3 regions of the uncultured Rummeliibacillus sp. genome follow, and region 1 is predicted to be linked to each of the others. Evidence: predicted binding sites of a transcription regulator. Region 1 holds the regulator's gene; each other region holds the start of a gene.
What was found. The regulator LexA, encoded in region 1, represses DNA repair genes until DNA is damaged. The targets are predictions, from matches to a motif close to CGAACATATGTTCG.

Region 2: a site for LexA is predicted at 3,070-3,083, ahead of Q0977_RS07575 (DNA polymerase IV). Genes of this name have one in related genera too.
Region 3: a site for LexA is predicted at 3,651-3,664, ahead of Q0977_RS05830 (DNA polymerase thumb domain-containing protein). Genes of this name have one in related genera too.

What each region holds. Positions count from the first base shown of each region.
Region 1 is NZ_CAKQBI010000001.1:224,479-230,387, forward strand. It holds gene Q0977_RS01090 (methionine gamma-lyase family protein) at 38-1,288, shown strand; gene Q0977_RS01095 (MerR family transcriptional regulator) at 1,584-1,964, shown strand; gene glnA (type I glutamate--ammonia ligase) at 2,015-3,349, shown strand; gene Q0977_RS01105 (cold-shock protein) at 3,759-3,959, shown strand; gene lexA (transcriptional repressor LexA) at 4,197-4,811, opposite strand; gene Q0977_RS01115 (LysM peptidoglycan-binding domain-containing protein) at 4,978-5,292, shown strand; gene Q0977_RS01120 (recombinase family protein) at 5,289-5,909, shown strand, end outside.
Region 2 is NZ_CAKQBI010000008.1:113,551-119,459, forward strand. It holds gene Q0977_RS07565 (alpha/beta hydrolase) at 1-546, shown strand, start outside; gene rnz (ribonuclease Z) at 861-1,799, opposite strand; gene Q0977_RS07575 (DNA polymerase IV) at 1,811-3,052, opposite strand; gene phaC (class III poly(R)-hydroxyalkanoic acid synthase subunit PhaC) at 3,332-4,390, opposite strand; gene fabG (3-oxoacyl-[acyl-carrier-protein] reductase) at 4,417-5,199, opposite strand; gene Q0977_RS07590 (polyhydroxyalkanoate biosynthesis repressor PhaR) at 5,244-5,639, opposite strand; gene phaQ (poly-beta-hydroxybutyrate-responsive repressor) at 5,803-5,909, shown strand, end outside.
Region 3 is NZ_CAKQBI010000006.1:92,982-98,890, forward strand. It holds gene Q0977_RS05815 (glycine C-acetyltransferase) at 1-1,005, shown strand, start outside; gene Q0977_RS05820 (pyridoxal phosphate-dependent aminotransferase) at 1,142-2,332, opposite strand; gene Q0977_RS05825 (carbon-nitrogen family hydrolase) at 2,497-3,285, shown strand; gene Q0977_RS05830 (DNA polymerase thumb domain-containing protein) at 3,684-4,940, shown strand; gene Q0977_RS05835 (YolD-like family protein) at 4,980-5,315, shown strand; SAM riboswitch class I at 5,437-5,536, shown strand; gene Q0977_RS05840 (methionine ABC transporter ATP-binding protein) at 5,665-5,909, shown strand, end outside.

The sequences.
Region 1 (5,909 bases):
TTAAAGAGGACTTAATTTAGAAATGGAGTCGATAAAAATGGCATATATGTCCAACTTAACAGAAGAAACAATGGCCCTAGCCAAAAAAATAGAGGAGAAAGTGAAACCTTACTTTGATAAGGCAGATGAAATGGCGTTTTACAACCAACAAAAAGTACTCTCTGCTTTTCGAAATAATAATGTAAGTGAAAGTCACTTCTATCCATCAACTGGCTATGGTTATGATGATGAAGGACGTGATACATTAGAACGTGTATATGCCGAAACATTTGGGGCAGAGGCTGCTATTGTAAGACCACAAATTATTTCAGGTACACATGCGATTACGCTTAGTCTTTTCGGTGTTCTCCGTCCAGGGGATGAACTTATCTATATTACGGGGAAACCATATGATACATTACAATCCATAGTTGATGGTGGAGATAAAGACACAGGTTCGTTAAAAGACTTTAATATAAGTTACCAACATGTTGATTTAATTGACGACCGAGATGTTGATTGGGAAAAAGTTAAAAAAGTAGTATCAGCTAAAACAAAAGTGATTGCCATTCAACGTTCAAAAGGTTATGCAACACGCCCTTCATTTACCATTGATCAAATTGCAGATATGATCAAAAATATTCGTGCGATTAAAGAAGATGTCATCATATTCGTAGATAATTGTTATGGTGAGTTTGTCGATGCTGTAGAACCAACAGAACTTGGTGCCGATTTAATGGCAGGTTCCTTGATCAAAAATCCTGGCGGTGGCCTTGCAAAAGTTGGTGGCTACATCGCAGGTAAAGCAAAATATGTAGAACAATGCTCATATCGTATGACATCACCAGGGATTGGAGCAGAAGCCGGCCCTTCTTTAAATGCTCTACTTGACATGTATCAAGGATTCTTCTTATCACCTCATGTAGTGGCACAAGCATTAAAAGGAGCCATCTTTACTGCGGCTACATTAGAAGAGATTGGTATGAAACCATCACCACGTTATGATGCAAAACGTACAGATTTAATACAATCTGTCTCATTTAATACACCAGAACAAATGATTCAATTCTGTCAATCTATTCAAGCAAATTCACCAGTCAATGCTCAATTTGCTCCCCAACCAGCACCAATGCCTGGTTACGAAGATGATGTAATTATGGCAGCAGGTACATTCGTACAAGGTGCAAGCATTGAATTGTCAGCTGATGGTCCAATTCGTCCTCCATATACAGCATATGTACAAGGTGGACTAACATATGAACATGTAAAATATGCAATACTAAATGCAGTACAAAATTTACAAAAGTAATAAAAAACTAAATATTATAGGACATTATTTGATATTTGGAATTTAAAAGGACAACTGAAATTGGAGAAGCAATCCTCCAATTTCAGTTGTCCATAATTGTGTAATGAATTACTATTATTCAGAAAAATTCGAAAAATTTAGAAAGTCACATCACTTGTATTTAAAAAAGCTTGGAAACTCATTGTTGACGGGCTTTTTTTAATAGTTTAAAATGTATGTAACTAATTCTCACATGGTGTTGACAAGAATACTAACATCGTGTATCATAAATCTTGTGAAAGGTAAGGTGAAGGAAATGAGTAAAGAAATACGTAAGACCATGCCTTTGCTACCAATCAGTATAGTGATGCAACTAACTGATTTAACTGCTCGACAAATTCGTTATTACGAAGAACATGAGCTTATCACACCTGCTAGAACAGAAGGCAATCGCCGAATGTTTTCATTAAACGATGTTGATGTTTTATTAGAGATTAAAGATTTACTTGATCAAGGCATTAACATGGCAGGTATTAAAAAAGTCTTCGCAATGAAGAATGAGCCAGTAGTGGCAAACCCAAAAACAGATATAACAGATGATGATTTAAGACGTATTCTAAGAGAAGAAATGCAACAAGCACAAAGAATGCAAAAAAGTTCTATTAGACAAGGTGATTTATCTCGATTCTTCTTATAAATGAATCGAGTCATATAAAATTTTCATATATAAATAGGAGAGTGATTAGTGTGGGTAAATACACAAAAGATGATATTCGTAAACTTGTAGAAGAAAAAGACGTAAAATTTATTCGATTACAATTCACTGATATCTTAGGTACTATCAAAAACGTTGAAGTTCCAGTTAGCCAATTGGAAAAAACACTTGATAATAAAATGATGTTCGATGGTTCTTCTATCGAAGGTTTCGTACGAATTGAAGAATCAGATATGTACTTATATCCTGACTTAGATACTTTTATCGTTTTCCCATGGACTGTAGATAAAGGTGCAGTATGTCGATTCATTTGTGATGTATACCGTCCAGATGGCACTCCTTTTGAAGGTGACCCACGTAACAACTTACGTCGAGTTCTTAAACGTATGCAAGATATGGGCTTCACAAGCTTTAACTTAGGACCTGAACCAGAATTCTTCCTATTCAAATTAGATGAAGCAGGCGAACCAACTCTTGAACTAAATGACCACGGTGGTTACTTCGATTTAGCTCCAACAGACCTTGGTGAAAACTGCCGACGTGATATCGTATTAGAACTTGAAGAAATGGGCTTTGAAATCGAAGCTTCTCACCATGAAGTTGCTCCTGGTCAACACGAAATCGACTTCAAATATGCAAATGCTGTTGAAGCATGTGATAATATCCAAACATTCAAATTGGTTGTTAAAACAATCGCTCGTAAACATGGTTTACATGCGACATTCATGCCAAAACCTTTATTTGGTGTAAATGGTTCAGGTATGCACTGTAACGTTTCACTATTCAAAGGTAAAGAAAATGCATTCTATGATGAATCTGCAGATTTACAACTAAGTGAAACTGCTTTCCAATTCATGGCTGGCGTATTAAAACACGTAAAAGGTTTCACTGCTGTAACAAACCCAACAGTAAACTCTTACAAACGTTTAGTACCAGGTTATGAAGCTCCTTGCTACGTTGCATGGTCAGCTCAAAACCGTTCACCATTAATCCGTATCCCAGCTTCTCGTGGTCTATCTACTCGTATCGAAGTACGCTCAGTTGACCCAGCTGCTAACCCATACTTAGCTATGGCTGTTATCCTTGAAGCAGGTTTAAATGGTATCGAACAACAACTTACACCACCACCAGCAGTAGACCGTAACATCTATGTTATGAATGCTGAAGAACGCGTAGAAGCAGGTATCGGTAACTTACCAGCTAACTTAAATGACGCACTTGCTGCACTTGCAGAAGATAAAGTAATCCAAGAAGCTCTTGGTGCTCATATCTACGCAAACTTCCGTGAAGCAAAAGAAATCGAATTTGATATGTTCCGTACACAAGTACACCAATGGGAACGCGATCAATACATGAAAATGTATTAAGAATATTTAAAAGCGTTGGGGCTTTGAGCCTCAACGCTTTTTCTTTTTACCATGAATTTTGATTCGTGATAAGCAAAATTGAATGTTACCGCATTTTTTTACCACGGAATTTTTACAATTAATTATTTCGTTGCTTTTGCATATATTCATTAGCGTTATATCATAGATGATACTTAAAGCTAAAGAAAAGAACTTTAGAGAAATAGTTTAGTATACAATATGTTTTTCTAATATTAGACAAATGATTATTTATAGTATATAATTAAATTAATAAAGTCCTTTATAGGAAAAAAGTAGAATTCGCATATTACAAAGAGTAATCGTGTTTGTTCGGTACTTTTTGTAATATGTGAATTTTTTTCTTTTAAAAAGCTTATATATTAATAAATTTATAATGGAGGTCATTTAAATGACACAAGGTACAGTAAAATGGTTTAACGCAGACAAAGGTTTCGGTTTCATCGAAGTTGAAGGCGGAGAAGACGTATTCGCTCACTTCTCAGCAATCCAAGGAGAAGGTTTCAAATCTTTAGAAGAAGGCCAAAAAGTTGAATTCGAAGTTGAACAAGGCCAACGCGGACCACAAGCTGCAAACATTGTAAAACTTTAATTTTTTAAAATTAGTTAGTTTTAGAAGTATCTAAAAAAGAGAAACCTTCAATTAGGTTTCTCTTTTTTAGTTAGTTAGACTCCAGCGTTTGTTTTTTTATGCTTTGCACAATTTGTGCAAGGTTTTTTTATTAAGAGCAATATTTAGCTTTATTAGCTTCACTGATTTGATCTAACTAAAAAAGCATTCAAATCTATCAAATTAGGAATAGATTCGAATGCTTTTTCATATGGTTTACTAGTTAACGTTTCTATATAAGCCTACTACTTTACCGAGTACAGAAACATTCTCTACAATAATTGGATCCATCGAAGAGTTTTCAGGTTGAAGACGGAAATAACCTTCTTCTTTATAGAATCGTTTTACGGTAGCTTCATTTTCTTCGGTCATGGCAACTATAATATCACCATTATTCGCAGAAGCTTGTTGTTTCACAATGACATAGTCGCCATCTAAAATGCCAGCTTCAATCATAGATTCACCCATAATTTCAAGCATAAAAATATTGTCATCGGAAGTTCCGTAAGAATCTGGAATAGGGAAGTATTCTTCAATATTTTCGATAGCAGTAATTGGCATACCTGCTGTTACTTTACCAACTAGAGGAACATGAATAACACCTTGTTTTGAAATGTTGTCTTGGTCCAAAATTTCAATAGCACGAGGTTTTGTTGGATCCCGACGAATAAGGCCTTTGCTTTCAAGTCTATTTAAATGTCCGTGAACTGTAGAGCTTGATGCTAAACCAACAGCTTCACCAATTTCTCGGACGGAAGGTGGGTATCCTTTTGTACGAACTTCTTCTTTGATAAATTCTAGAATATCTTCTTGTCTTTTCGATACTTTTTTCAATCCAATCACCTCTTATCTTAGTATTCTGCTAATTATTAAAATTAGTATAGCATTACCGAACAAATAGTGCAAACATAAGTTCGAAAACATATTTGACAAAAACAAACGTTCGTATTATATTGAGAACATACATTCCGAACAAATATTCGATGAAAGGAAGATTTATATGAATTGGATTAAAAGAAATCAAAATACAACATTACTTCTTGTTTTTGCGTTTATTGCTATGATCATTTTACTTATAACTTATAGAGATACAACAACATATACAAATATTAAAGTACATGAAGGAGATACACTTTGGTCTTTGGCTAACCAGCACAAAGGCGATTTATCTAACGAAGAATGGGTTCGTCTAGTAAAAAGTGAGAACAATATAATTGACGATAAAATTATTGCTGGTCATACTTTAGTTATTCCTGAAAATAAACAAACTAAGATAACAGAAAAAAGGATAGAATTGGCGAGTGACAAAAAATGATGAATGAAAAAGCAGTAATATACTGTCGGGTAAGCACAGAAAAAGAAACCCAAGACACTTCAATCGAGAGACAAGAAATTGAATTAAAATCCTTCGCAAAAGAAAAAGGATATGAAGTAGTGGAAGTGTTTACTGATAGACATAGTGGGTATGATATTGAGAGAGAAGGCTTATTAGATTTATTGGAATATATGAAGGAATATCACATTCCAACCTTATTTGTTCAGGATGAAACACGTTTAGGACGTGGTAATGGACGAATGGCAGTTTTACATTTATTGAAAAAGATGAATGTTGATATATTCACTTTAAGTGATTCTGGAAATCTGAAGTTAAATGAAATGGACACGATGCTCCTTGAAATATTAGCACTAGTTGAAGAGTATCAGCGGAAACTACATAATGCTAAAATACGTCGAGGCATGAGAAGAGCTGTAGAAAATGGCTATAGACCAGAAAATAATTTGAAAGACCGTGGCAACCCTGAAGGAAGAGAAAGAATTGATGCACCTATTGAGCAAATCGTCAATTTAAGACAAACAGGAATGACCTTTGAAGAAATAACAGCTACTTTAAAAGGATTAGGTTTTCAAATAAGCAAAGCTACAGTTCATAGG
Region 2 (5,909 bases), on a different contig from region 1:
GCTGCTTCTTTACAAGGTGATCCTACAAAACTCTTTGTTGCTGGTGATAGTGCAGGTGGGAATATTGCTGCTGTTATTTCTCAATGGTCAGTTGATAAAAATGGCCCTGAAATTTTGGGACAGGCGCTTATTTATCCCGTTACAAATACATGTTTTAATACTTCATCCTATGAAAAATATGGAGAAGGATATGGTCTAGATCGTGAAGGCATGATTTGGTTTACCAAACAATATATTGGTGATGCAAATATTCAAAGTAATTCATCTGTTTCACCATTGCTAGCAAACGATTTGTCACATATCCCACAAACAATTTTGGTTGCTGCCGAATATGACGTTTTGTTAGATGAAGGAATTGCTTATGTAACTCGTCTTCGTGAAGCTGGGGTTGAAGCAAAACATATTGTATTGCCAGGACTTATCCATAGTTATTTTAGTAAGATGGAATTTTTTGAAGAAGAAACGAAAGAGACATGTGAATTGATTGCTGAATTTTTCAAAAAGGCAATTGACATTGATACCGTTAAGACTTCTTGTGTTAAATAAGTTGTCATCTCTAGGCTGAGTAAGATGACTTAATTCCCATTTAAATCGGCTTTGACTTTTTCAAGGCTTTCACACAATTATTGCGTATTATTGAGCATATGATACAATCCAAGCTATAATTGCTATGATATGGTGCAATCAAAGCATTATTAGCTTGTGGTTGAATCCTCCTTTTTTTCAGACTGATGTGTTGCGTAACTTTGCATGGTTCTTTCCTTCCGTTTAACGCTTGCATCAGTCTGATTTTTTCCGAAAAAATGAATACCCCCTAATATTTTAAATGGACCAGGAAAAAATTCTCCTAGTCCATTTTTTTAGATTCTTTCCAGTTTTTCGTGTATCCACTTAAACTCATCAAAGTCTGTTACCAAAAACGTATTTGGTATTATTTTTTTTGCTTCATTTAACATTATCTCGATATCTTGTGGAAAGAATCGAGCACTTAAATGATTTAACAATAAGTTTTTAGCTCCTGCATTGAGTGCAACATTTGCTGCATCCATGTTGGTAGAATGTCCATAACTTGCTGCCAAATTACTAGTCGAGTGATCAAATGTAGATTCGTGTACTACAATATCTGCATTCTCACTAAGTTTAATGGCGTTTTCACAATAACGAGTGTCGCCAAGAATAGCCACTGTAAATCCTTTTTTAGGTTCATCTGTAACATCTACGCTTCGAACAATCGTGCCATCTTCCAAAGTGACATTATGTCCATTTTTCAATTGACCTAGTAACGGACCTTTTGGCACCCCTAAAGCGATTGCTTTTTCAACTTGCAAAGTGCCTAGTAATGGCTTTTGTTCTATTCGGTAGCCAAAGCACGGAACAACATGTTCAAGTGGCATTGCAGTTACGATGAAATTTTCATCTTCTAAGACAATTCCTTCCCCTACTTCTACATATTCAATTGCATAATTTAGATGCGTTTGAGATGTCTGTAACGTTAATTCTATCCACTCTTTAAGTCCTTTTGGACCGTATATAGTTAACGGCTGATCTCCACCTAAAAATGAACGAGAACCTAACAAACCAGGTAATCCATAAATATGGTCACCGTGTAAATGAGTGATAAAAATTTTATCTATTTTACGTGGTTTAACAGTTGTATGTAATATTTGATGTTGTGTTGCCTCTCCACAATCGAACAACCAAATGGAGCCGATTTCTTCTAGTAATTTTAACGCTAAAGAGCTTACGTTACGTGTTTTAGAGGGCATCCCTGCACCTGTTCCTAAAAATTGTATATGCAATGATTTTCCTCCTATAGTTTATGGTCATCTAAAAAGTCTTTACTAAAACTAGTCTGTGACTCATATGTTGTTTTTTTAATATTTTTAATACCTTTTGTAATGATATCTTTGCCAAATTTATGTTGCAACTCTTCAACAATTTTCAATACAGGTTCTTCTTTTACGTATTTTTGGAAAGAAAAGATAGATAGCTGCTCTACGGTTTCTTTTTTATCAATAACATTGCTGACTGTAACACCAAGTAGGCGGACAGGCGAACCGTTCCAATGCTTTCTGGTGAGCTCAATAGCAATTGTTTCGATATCCTGTTGTTTCCATAAAGCATTTGATACTGTTTTACTTCTATTACTATTATGCCAATCTGTATCTCGAATCATAACTGATACCGTATGTCCTGCTAAATTTTTTGCATCTAATCGTTTGGCTACCTTCTCACAGAGCTTGCCGATTGCTTCAGTTAGTTCCGACATTTCCATTAAATCTATTGGAAAAGTCGTGGAATTGCCGATAGATTTCGTATCATAAATAGAGTTTGGATCAACTTCCCGCTGGTCTATCCCGTTCGCACGTTCTTTTAGTCGAAGTCCATTTTTCCCTAGATTCGATTTAATCGTATACTCCTCTATATTCGCAAGATCGCCTATAGTGTGAATCCCAATACTTTCAAGCTTTTTAGCGGTACTCTCCCCTACTCCATGCATATCAATAACAGGTAAATGCCATAGCATTTGAGGCACATCTCGTTTTCTCAGAATAGTGATACCCATTGGTTTTTTCATATCTGATGCTGTTTTGGCTAGAAATTTGTTTGGTGAGATTCCAATTGAACATGGTAAATCCAGTTCATGTAATATTCTTATTTGAATAGACTCTGCCAGTTCAATCGCATCTTGTCCATGAACAATATTCGTCACATCCATATATCCTTCATCAATTGAAACCGGTTCTACTAAATCTGTGTATGAACGTAATATGGCAAACATTGCTTGAGACGCTTGACGATAACGTTCGAAATTAGGAGCCATCAATATTAACTCTGGGCATTTTCTCTTTGCTTCCCATACAGCCATTGTTGTATAGACGCCCTTAGCCCTCGCTTCATAAGAACAAGTGACTAAGATTCCTCTTCTTTCTTTTGGATTACCTGCAATAGCAAGCGCCTTTCCTTTAAGTTCGGGGTTATATGATTGTTCAACGGAAGCATAAAAACAGTTCATATCAATATGAAAGATAATTCTCCCGTGAGTAGCCATACTTCTCCCTCCTTAATCGACCAAATGTTCTCGTTCTAGTATAACAAAATAACAACATTTGGGACATCTTTTTACTATTTGAAGCCACCAAAAAACGTGTCTGTTAAGGCAATTTGAGACAAGCCCTTTGCAAAGATGATGGTGAAATCTTATTTCGAGCACTCTGCCAAAACTTCTTTGTTATAAAAAAAGTGACTGCACCATAAGTTTCCTACTTAGGCACAGCCACTATGAAAATACATCTATTCTTTTATTTAAAACTTTTAAGCTTTCTATTTGTTAATATGAGTTTTCAGTAATCCAATTTTCAATATATGGGTGGATTTCTTTAATGGCTTTGCGTCCAACAACAACAGATATATGTCCTGTTTCAACGCTATGATAGGTATTATTTTTACTAGATACTACATTATTTAACGGTGCAACTTGATTTGGCAATGCAATGTTATCGCGTGTTGCAGAAATGTTAAGAAGATTAGCCTTGATATTGGATAAATCTACTTTTTCTCCACGAATCACCAGCTCACCATTAATCAGTTTGTTCTCCTGATAGAATTCTCGAATCCATTGTCGATACGCCTCTCCAGGGAAAGGAACTCCATCATTCAACCACTTCTGCATTAGTTTCCAATTTAACACGAAGTTATCATCTTCTACTCGATCTACAATCGACACATATGGTCCATATGTCGTTGAAATAGGACTTAGTAATTTATTTCCAAAGTCAATCATTTCAAACGGAATATTCCCTAAAGTGTCGACCAATTTATCAAGTTGGAAGTAGCGTTTATCCAACCACTTCGTAAAGAGACCAGCATCTGTAAAATCTATCGGACTAGTCAACAATAGAAGATTACGAATAGGAATTTGTGGATTCAAAGCCGTAAAAATAGCTGACATTGTACCACCAATGCAATAACCTAGTAGCGTTATTTCCTTTGCTTGTGACTTTCTTAATACCTTTTTAATAGCCTGCGGGATGTAATCGACGATATAATCATCGAACTTCATATGACGGTCTTCATAGCCAGGCACTCCCCAGTCTAATAGATAAACATCATGTCCTTTATTGGTTAAATGTTCGATTAAACTGTTTCCAGGATATAAGTCTAAAATATATGGCTTGTTAATGAGCGCGTAAATCATGAGGATAGGTACTTTATTGGTCTTTTTTACAGCTGGCTGATAGCGATATAATTTAGCCTTATTTTTTGTCCAAACTACTTCTTTCGGCGTCTGGCCTACTTGAGGCTCTGGTTCCATAACAAATACCTCTGTTAGTCTTTTGACTTTTTTTAATCCTTCATCAGAGGGAGTTTTGAATTCTTTTGTAAGCATATATTACCTCCTTTATTTTTCTTTTTTTACATATACAATCCACCATTTACGTTTATCTCTTGACCAGTCACAAAACTTGCTTGGATGAGATAAAGAACAGCTTCAGCGATTTCAGAAGTTGTACCTAATCGTTGCATAGGTACTTTTGCAATAATGTTATTTTTCACTTTTTCAGGCATAGCTGCTACCATCTCTGTCTCGATAAATCCTGGGCAAACAGCATTGACAGTAATGCCGCTCTTCGCTGTTTCTAGTGCAAGTGATTTAGTGAACCCTAAAATACCAGCTTTGGAGGCTGCGTAATTCGTCTGACCGAATCCACCAGCTTGACCGATAATAGAGCTGATATTAATGATGCGTCCATACTTTCGATCAATCATGTGATTAATCACTGCTGATGTGGTATGGAAAATACCATTTAGATTGACGTTAATCACTTGATCCCATTCGTCTTTTGACATTTTACGGAATGAGCGATCTTTTGTAATTCCAGCATTGTTAATAAGAATATCAACTTTTGTAAATTGTTTTAATACTTCGTCTATAAGGCGTCTTGAATCTTCTAATTCACTAACATTTGCTTTCACCGCAATTGCCTGACCGCCTTGTTCTTCGATTTCTTGTATAATTTTTTGCATTTCTACTTCAGATGAACTGTAAGTAGCTACAACTGTTGCACCATTCTTCGCTAAAACTTTTGCTATTTCTGCACCAATCCCACGTGATGCACCTGTTACGATTGCTACTTTATTTGCTAATGGCTTCAAATAGTTTACTTGTCCTAATTCTTTTAATTCGATTGCTGACATACAAAATCACTCCTCAAATTTTTTAGTATTGTAAGATTTTTCATTTAATCTTTATTTTTTAGTATTTCTATTAGCTGATCTAATTTTTGCTCAACATTGGTAATATCTTGTTTCAATTGAGCAATTTCTAAAGAGGTCGTCTCTTGTTGTTCATAGATGAAATCATCTAAATTATCAATTTTGGTATCTACGTTTACAATCATAGATGCCACTTTCGCAAGCTCTTCAATACTAGGAATATTCGCTTGCTTCAAATAAGATTCAGTTAACGTTTTGACTAGTTCTTGATATTGAACGTATTGGTTTTGAACTTGTCCTAACCCTTGTGCAAATTGTTCGGTTCCAAGTGAATTTTCAATTGTACCTCTCCATGTACTTTCTGTTTTTTCGTACACTTCCTTCCAAATCTTAAAAGGATCTAGTGTTGTATTTTGACCCACTGGAAATCATCTCCTTTTCAAACACCTATGAAGACACCTTATGGTTTGTTTTTTAATAATATGACTAAAAAAGAATAGGAATTTATTTTATCGAAAGAACATAAGTATAAATATAGGTGTAAATTACACTTATATGTAGTACTGAAGTGAGGAGGTGAATGTGATGGATACAAGAGAAGGGAAAAATCAAAAAAGCGATTCAATTTTTGGTACACCTCAAAAACTTTTAATACCACTTATGCTATTACACTTACGAGAATGGAATTCACA
Region 3 (5,909 bases), on a different contig from region 1:
GAAATTGCTAAAAAAACAATTGACTCTTATGGTGTAGGTGCAGGAGCCGTTCGTACTATTAACGGTACACTTGATCTACATGTGAAATTAGAAGAAAAATTAGCAGAGTTTAAAGGAACCGAAGCAGCGATATCTTATCAATCTGGTTTTAACTGCAATATGGCCGCTATCTCTGCTGTAATGGATAAAAATGATGCAATTCTCTCTGACCAGTTAAATCATGCTTCCATTATTGATGGTTGTAGACTATCAAAAGCAAAAATTATTGCTTATAACCATTCCAATATGGAAGATCTTCGTAAAAAGGCAAAAGAAGCAACTGAATCTGGTCTTTATAATAAAGTCATGGTCATTACTGATGGCGTCTTTTCAATGGATGGCGATATCGCAAAACTTCCTGAAATCGTTGAGATTGCAAAAGAATTTGACCTTATTACATATGTCGATGATGCTCATGGCTCAGGTGTAACAGGTAAAGGAAAAGGGACTGTAAAACAATTCGGTCTACAAAATGACATTGACTTCCAAATTGGTACGCTATCCAAAGCAATCGGCGTTGTTGGTGGTTATGTAGCAGGAAAGAAAAACCTAATCGATTGGTTAAAAGTTCGTTCACGTCCATTTTTATTCTCAACAGCATTACCACCAGGTGACGTAGCAGCAATTACACATGCAGTTCAAATGTTAATCGATTCAACAGAACTATGTGACAAGCTTTGGGAAAATGGCGATTATTTAAAAGCAGGACTTAAAAAACTTGGCTTTAACATCGGTCATTCAGAAACACCAATCACACCATGTATTATCGGAGATGAAAAACTAACACAGCAATTCTCATCTCGTCTAATTGAGGAAGGCGTTTATGCAAAAGCGATTGTCTTCCCAACTGTTCCAAAAGGTACTGGTCGCGTTCGTAATATGCCTACAGCAGCCCATACGAAAGAAATGCTAGATGATGCATTAGCTATTTATGAAAAAGTGGGTAAAGAATTAGGGGTTATTTAGTAAAGAAACTAGAAGTATATTATGGATTTTAAAAGAATGCTATGAAGATTGTTTTAAACGTCTTCATAGCATTTTTGATGTTATTTAATGATTGGGTCTATATTTTGGAATATAAAGAAATTACTTTATTTAAAAATTAGTTTTTCGCTAGTTCAGCTTTTTCTTTAAATAAACCTAGTTTTGCAATTCTTTGAATGCCTTCTTTTAATCGTTGTTCATCTACTAATAAGCCTACTCGTATATAACCTTCTCCATACTTACCAAATCCATTACCAGCAGCGACAGCAACGTCTGCTTTTTCTAAAAGTAAATCAGCAAATTGTTGACTTGTGAATCCTTCTGGAACGGGAAGCCATGCAAAGAAAGATCCTCTTGGTGCAGTTACAGGCCAACCAACTTCGGCACAAGCATTGATCAACGCGTTTCTTCTGTTTTCATAAATAGCCACTTGTTTCGTCACGCAAGATTGGTCTCCAGTTAATGCTTCAACTGCTGCAAGTTGTATAGCAGGGAATAGGCTAACAAAGAGGTGATCTTGTATAAGGTTTAATGCTTCGACAATTTGTGCATTACCAACTGCGAAACCAACACGCCAGCCTGCCATATTATACGTTTTGGATAATGTATAGCATTCAATGCCAACGTCTTTGGCTCCTTCAGTTTGAAGAAAACTAATTGGTTTTTTACCATCAAAGCCAATAGCTCCATAGGCGAAATCTTGCAGTACAACAATATTATTTTCTTTTGCTAATTTGACGGTGTCCTCATAAAATTCTTTTGTAGCAACCCCGCCTGTAGGATTATTTGGGTAGTTTAAATACATTAATTTTGCTTGTTTCTTAACATCTTCAGAAAGCTTTTGATAATCTGGAAGGAAGTCATTTTCAGCCAATAGTGGCATTGTTTCAAATTGAACATCAGCCAATGTGACACCAGATAAATAATCAGGATATCCAGGGTCTGGTAATAACATTGTGTCCCCAGGGTTCAAAATGGCTAAAGGTAGTTCAACAAGCCCGGCCTTCGCACCGAAAAGAACCGCTACTTCTGTAGCAGGGTCAATATCCACATCGTATTCACGTTTATAAAATGTAGCGACTGCTTCTTTTAACTCAGGTAATCCACGGAATGGTGAGTATTTATGCATTTGTGGATTAGCGGTTGCTTCTTGCATGACTTTGACGATATGTGGCGGAGTAGGTTGATCTGGATTTCCTTGCCCTAAGTTTATAACATCTCTTCCTTCTGCAACTGCAGCACTTACTTGCTTCACAAGATTTGCAAAAAACTGTTTCGGTAAATTTTGTAGTTTTGTGGATAACTCCATTATGCATTCCTCCGATTGATATATTAGTATTGTGTTGAGTTCATGTACTATACATTTCAATCTCATATAGATAGAATAGTATAAAGATGAATTTTCAGAATTGAATAACGATTTAGTGAAAATACTATAACCTTTTTAGAAAAATGTCCATAGGTGGTGCAAAAATGAAAATAGGATGTATTCAATTAAACGTAGCTTTTGGAGATGTTGAAAAAAATTTCACAAGGGCAGAAGCATTTATAAGAGAGGCAGCTAGTAAAGGTGCTGAGCTCGTTATTTTGCCAGAAATGTGGAATACGGGTTACGCATTAGAAAAACTAGAAGAATTAGCAGATGTAAATGGAGAAAGAACAAAGAAATTTCTCCAAGCATTAGCTATGGAGCTCCATATTCACATTGTAGGTGGATCAGTAGCGACGAAAAAAGAAGAAGGATTTTATAATACGATGTACACGGTGAATCGCGATGGTGAACTAGTTGGAGAGTATGATAAAGCACATTTGTTCCGTTTGATGGATGAGCACTTACATCTTTCAGCTGGTGAAGGGCAAAATAATTTTGAATTAGGAGACATACAAGCTGCTGGGGTGATTTGTTATGATATCCGCTTCCCAGAATGGCTTCGTCTTCATGCGTTAAATGGCGCAAAGGTAATATTTGTCTCAGCACAATGGCCAATAGCAAGAATCGATCACTGGAAAACGTTGTTACAAGCTCGTGCTATTGAAAACCAAAGCTTTATCATTGCGGTAAATCGCATTAGTCATAAAAAAGAAAACTTTAATGGTCAATCGATGGTGATTGAGCCATGGGGAGAAGTATTGTGGACAGGGAGCGAAGAAGAAGAGTTAGCCATAGTCGATGTTGACTTTTCAAAAGTCGATGAGGTGCGTCAGAAGATTCCAGTATATGATGATAGACGCCCAGAATTGTATAAGGATATTTTGAAATAATTATTTAAACCCATTTTGCTGAGCAGAGTGGGTTTTAGTTTGGGGATTTTCATATATTTTTTTACGGATTAAAGCATGAGAACTAAATGGACGCATTATGAAAGCCTTTTTTAATTAATGACATCAATTTCACGGAACGTGGATACAATTCAAAATTGCGTGGATTGAAGACGAGAAAGCGTGGATTAAACATGCATTTGCGTGGATTGAAGACAGAAAGGCGTGGATTGAACAAGAAATTCCGTGGATTAAATAGCACGATCTTTAAACGGACTTCCTGAAAAGGATAATACCAACAAAAATATTGTTGTTTATTGGTAAGTGCGAATTCTTACTTGCCATCTCACTTATCTCATTTTAAAATAAGAACAAACGTTCCTTTTGTGAGGTGTGCTGAAATGTATGAAAATATGCCGAGAAGATCCATTATGTGTATAGATATGAGATGTTTTTATGCTAGTTGTATGGCTACTTTAGCTCATTTAGACGTTGAAAAAGAGGCAATTGCAGTTATAGGGAATTTCGAACAAAAAGGAAGTATTGTACTGGCTGCTTCTCCAATAATGAAACAACGTTTTCAAGTGAAAACTGGAACGAGACTATATGAGATACCGAAGCATCCAGATATTCATTTGTTTGAACCTAAGATGGAATACTTTGTACGCATGTCAGTCGAAATCACCAAGTTATTGAACAGCTATGTGCCGAAGGAGGCCATCCATGTATACAGCATTGACGAAAGTTTTGTGGATCTGACTGGCACTGAAAAACTGTGGGGAGATCCTGTAGAAACAGCACACCAAATCCAATATGAACTCTATAACCAATTTGAAATTCCTAGCACAGTTGGGATGGGTCCTAATATGTTATTAGCAAAACTTGCACTTGATTTAGATGCAAAAAAAACAGGGTTTGCGAAGTGGGACTTTGAAGATGTAGAAAAAAAGCTATGGCCTGTTGCACCATTATCTAAAATGTGGGGAATTGGCCATCGAATCGAGCGAACCCTTAATAATATGGGGATTTTTTCTGTTGGGGATTTAGCGCACGCTGATTTAACAACATTAGAAAGGCATTTTGGTATTATGGGCAATCAACTCTACTATCACGCTTGGGGAATTGATCTATCAAAAGTTGGCGAAGCGCCATTGATAGAAGGTCAAATTAGTTATGGTAAAAGCCAAATATTGATGCGGGATTACAACACTAAAACGGAAGTGCTCGCCGTACTTCTAGAAATGTGTGAAGATGTGGCAAGAAGAGCGCGTGAAGCTTATAAAGTAGGACGTACGATTACGCTTGGGATTTCTTATAGCAAAAACGCTTTTGGAGGAGGTTTCCAGCGTTCACGTACGATAGATGAAGCAACAAACGATACGATGATTATTTATCAAATTTGCCAACAGATATTGAACGAACAATACAACGAGCGCCCTGTACGACAAATCAGTGTCAGTATTTCAAAGTTAGAATCAGAACATTCTATGCAACTTAGTTTTTTTGATAAAACACGTTGGAAACGGCGACAACTTGGGACCACAATGGATCACCTTCGTACCCACTATGGTTCTACGGCTCTATTACGTGCCGTATCATATACAAATGCAGGAACAGCTATCGATCGTTCTAAATTACTCGGTGGGCATAAAATTTAAATCTAAAACTGATTCCAATACTAAGGAGTGGTATTACAAATGTTACGTGATCGAGGTAACATAAAATGGACTGCGATGATGTTGCCAGAACATGTACAAAGACTAAGAACCTGGCAACAAGAAGATCAGCAAATCACAAAGCCGACCTTTGATGAATGGACCCTACAAGCCTTAGAGGAAGAACTTTTGCAAGCATATTACGGCAAAAAAGAAGTATTATTAGACGTTTGGCACCAACAAACTAGTGTTCACTATAGAGGAATCATCACCAAACTAATTAGCGAAGAAAAAAAGCTATGCCTACACAATGATACCCAATATAAAGATAAATGGGTTCCGGTAGAATTTATCCTCAATGTTAAGGTATTTGAATAATAGACATAAAATAAGCCAATATAAAAATATTTTTAAATAATTTATTTTTTCTAAAAATAGATTGACAAATAATATAAAAAGAAATAATATGGTTAACATAAACTTACAACTTAACAAATGGAATTTATCAAGAGTGACTGAGGGATAGGCCCTGTGAAGTCCAGCAACCCCCGTTTGGGAAGGTGCTAATTCCTACAGAATTTATTTCTGAAAGATAAATCGACATCTGATTAGAAGATACATCTTTCAGTAGAAGGATGTATCTTTTTTTAGTAGGAATACATAGTTTTTCAATAGAAATTATGAATTTTTGTGCAATAGTAATTTAACAATGATTAGAGGGATGTATATGCTGGAAATACAAAATGTATCAAAGATTTACAAGGTAAAAAAGAAAAGCGTAACCGGTGTAGATCATGTCTCATTGACAATTGATAACGGAGAGATATTTGGAATAGTTGGTTATTCTGGAGCAGGCAAGAGTTCCTTATTACGGTGCATTAATTTATTAGAACAGCCAACAGATGGACAGATATTAATCGATGGTCAAGATTTAACAAAATTAAAAGGTGAGCAACTTCGACAAGCACGATT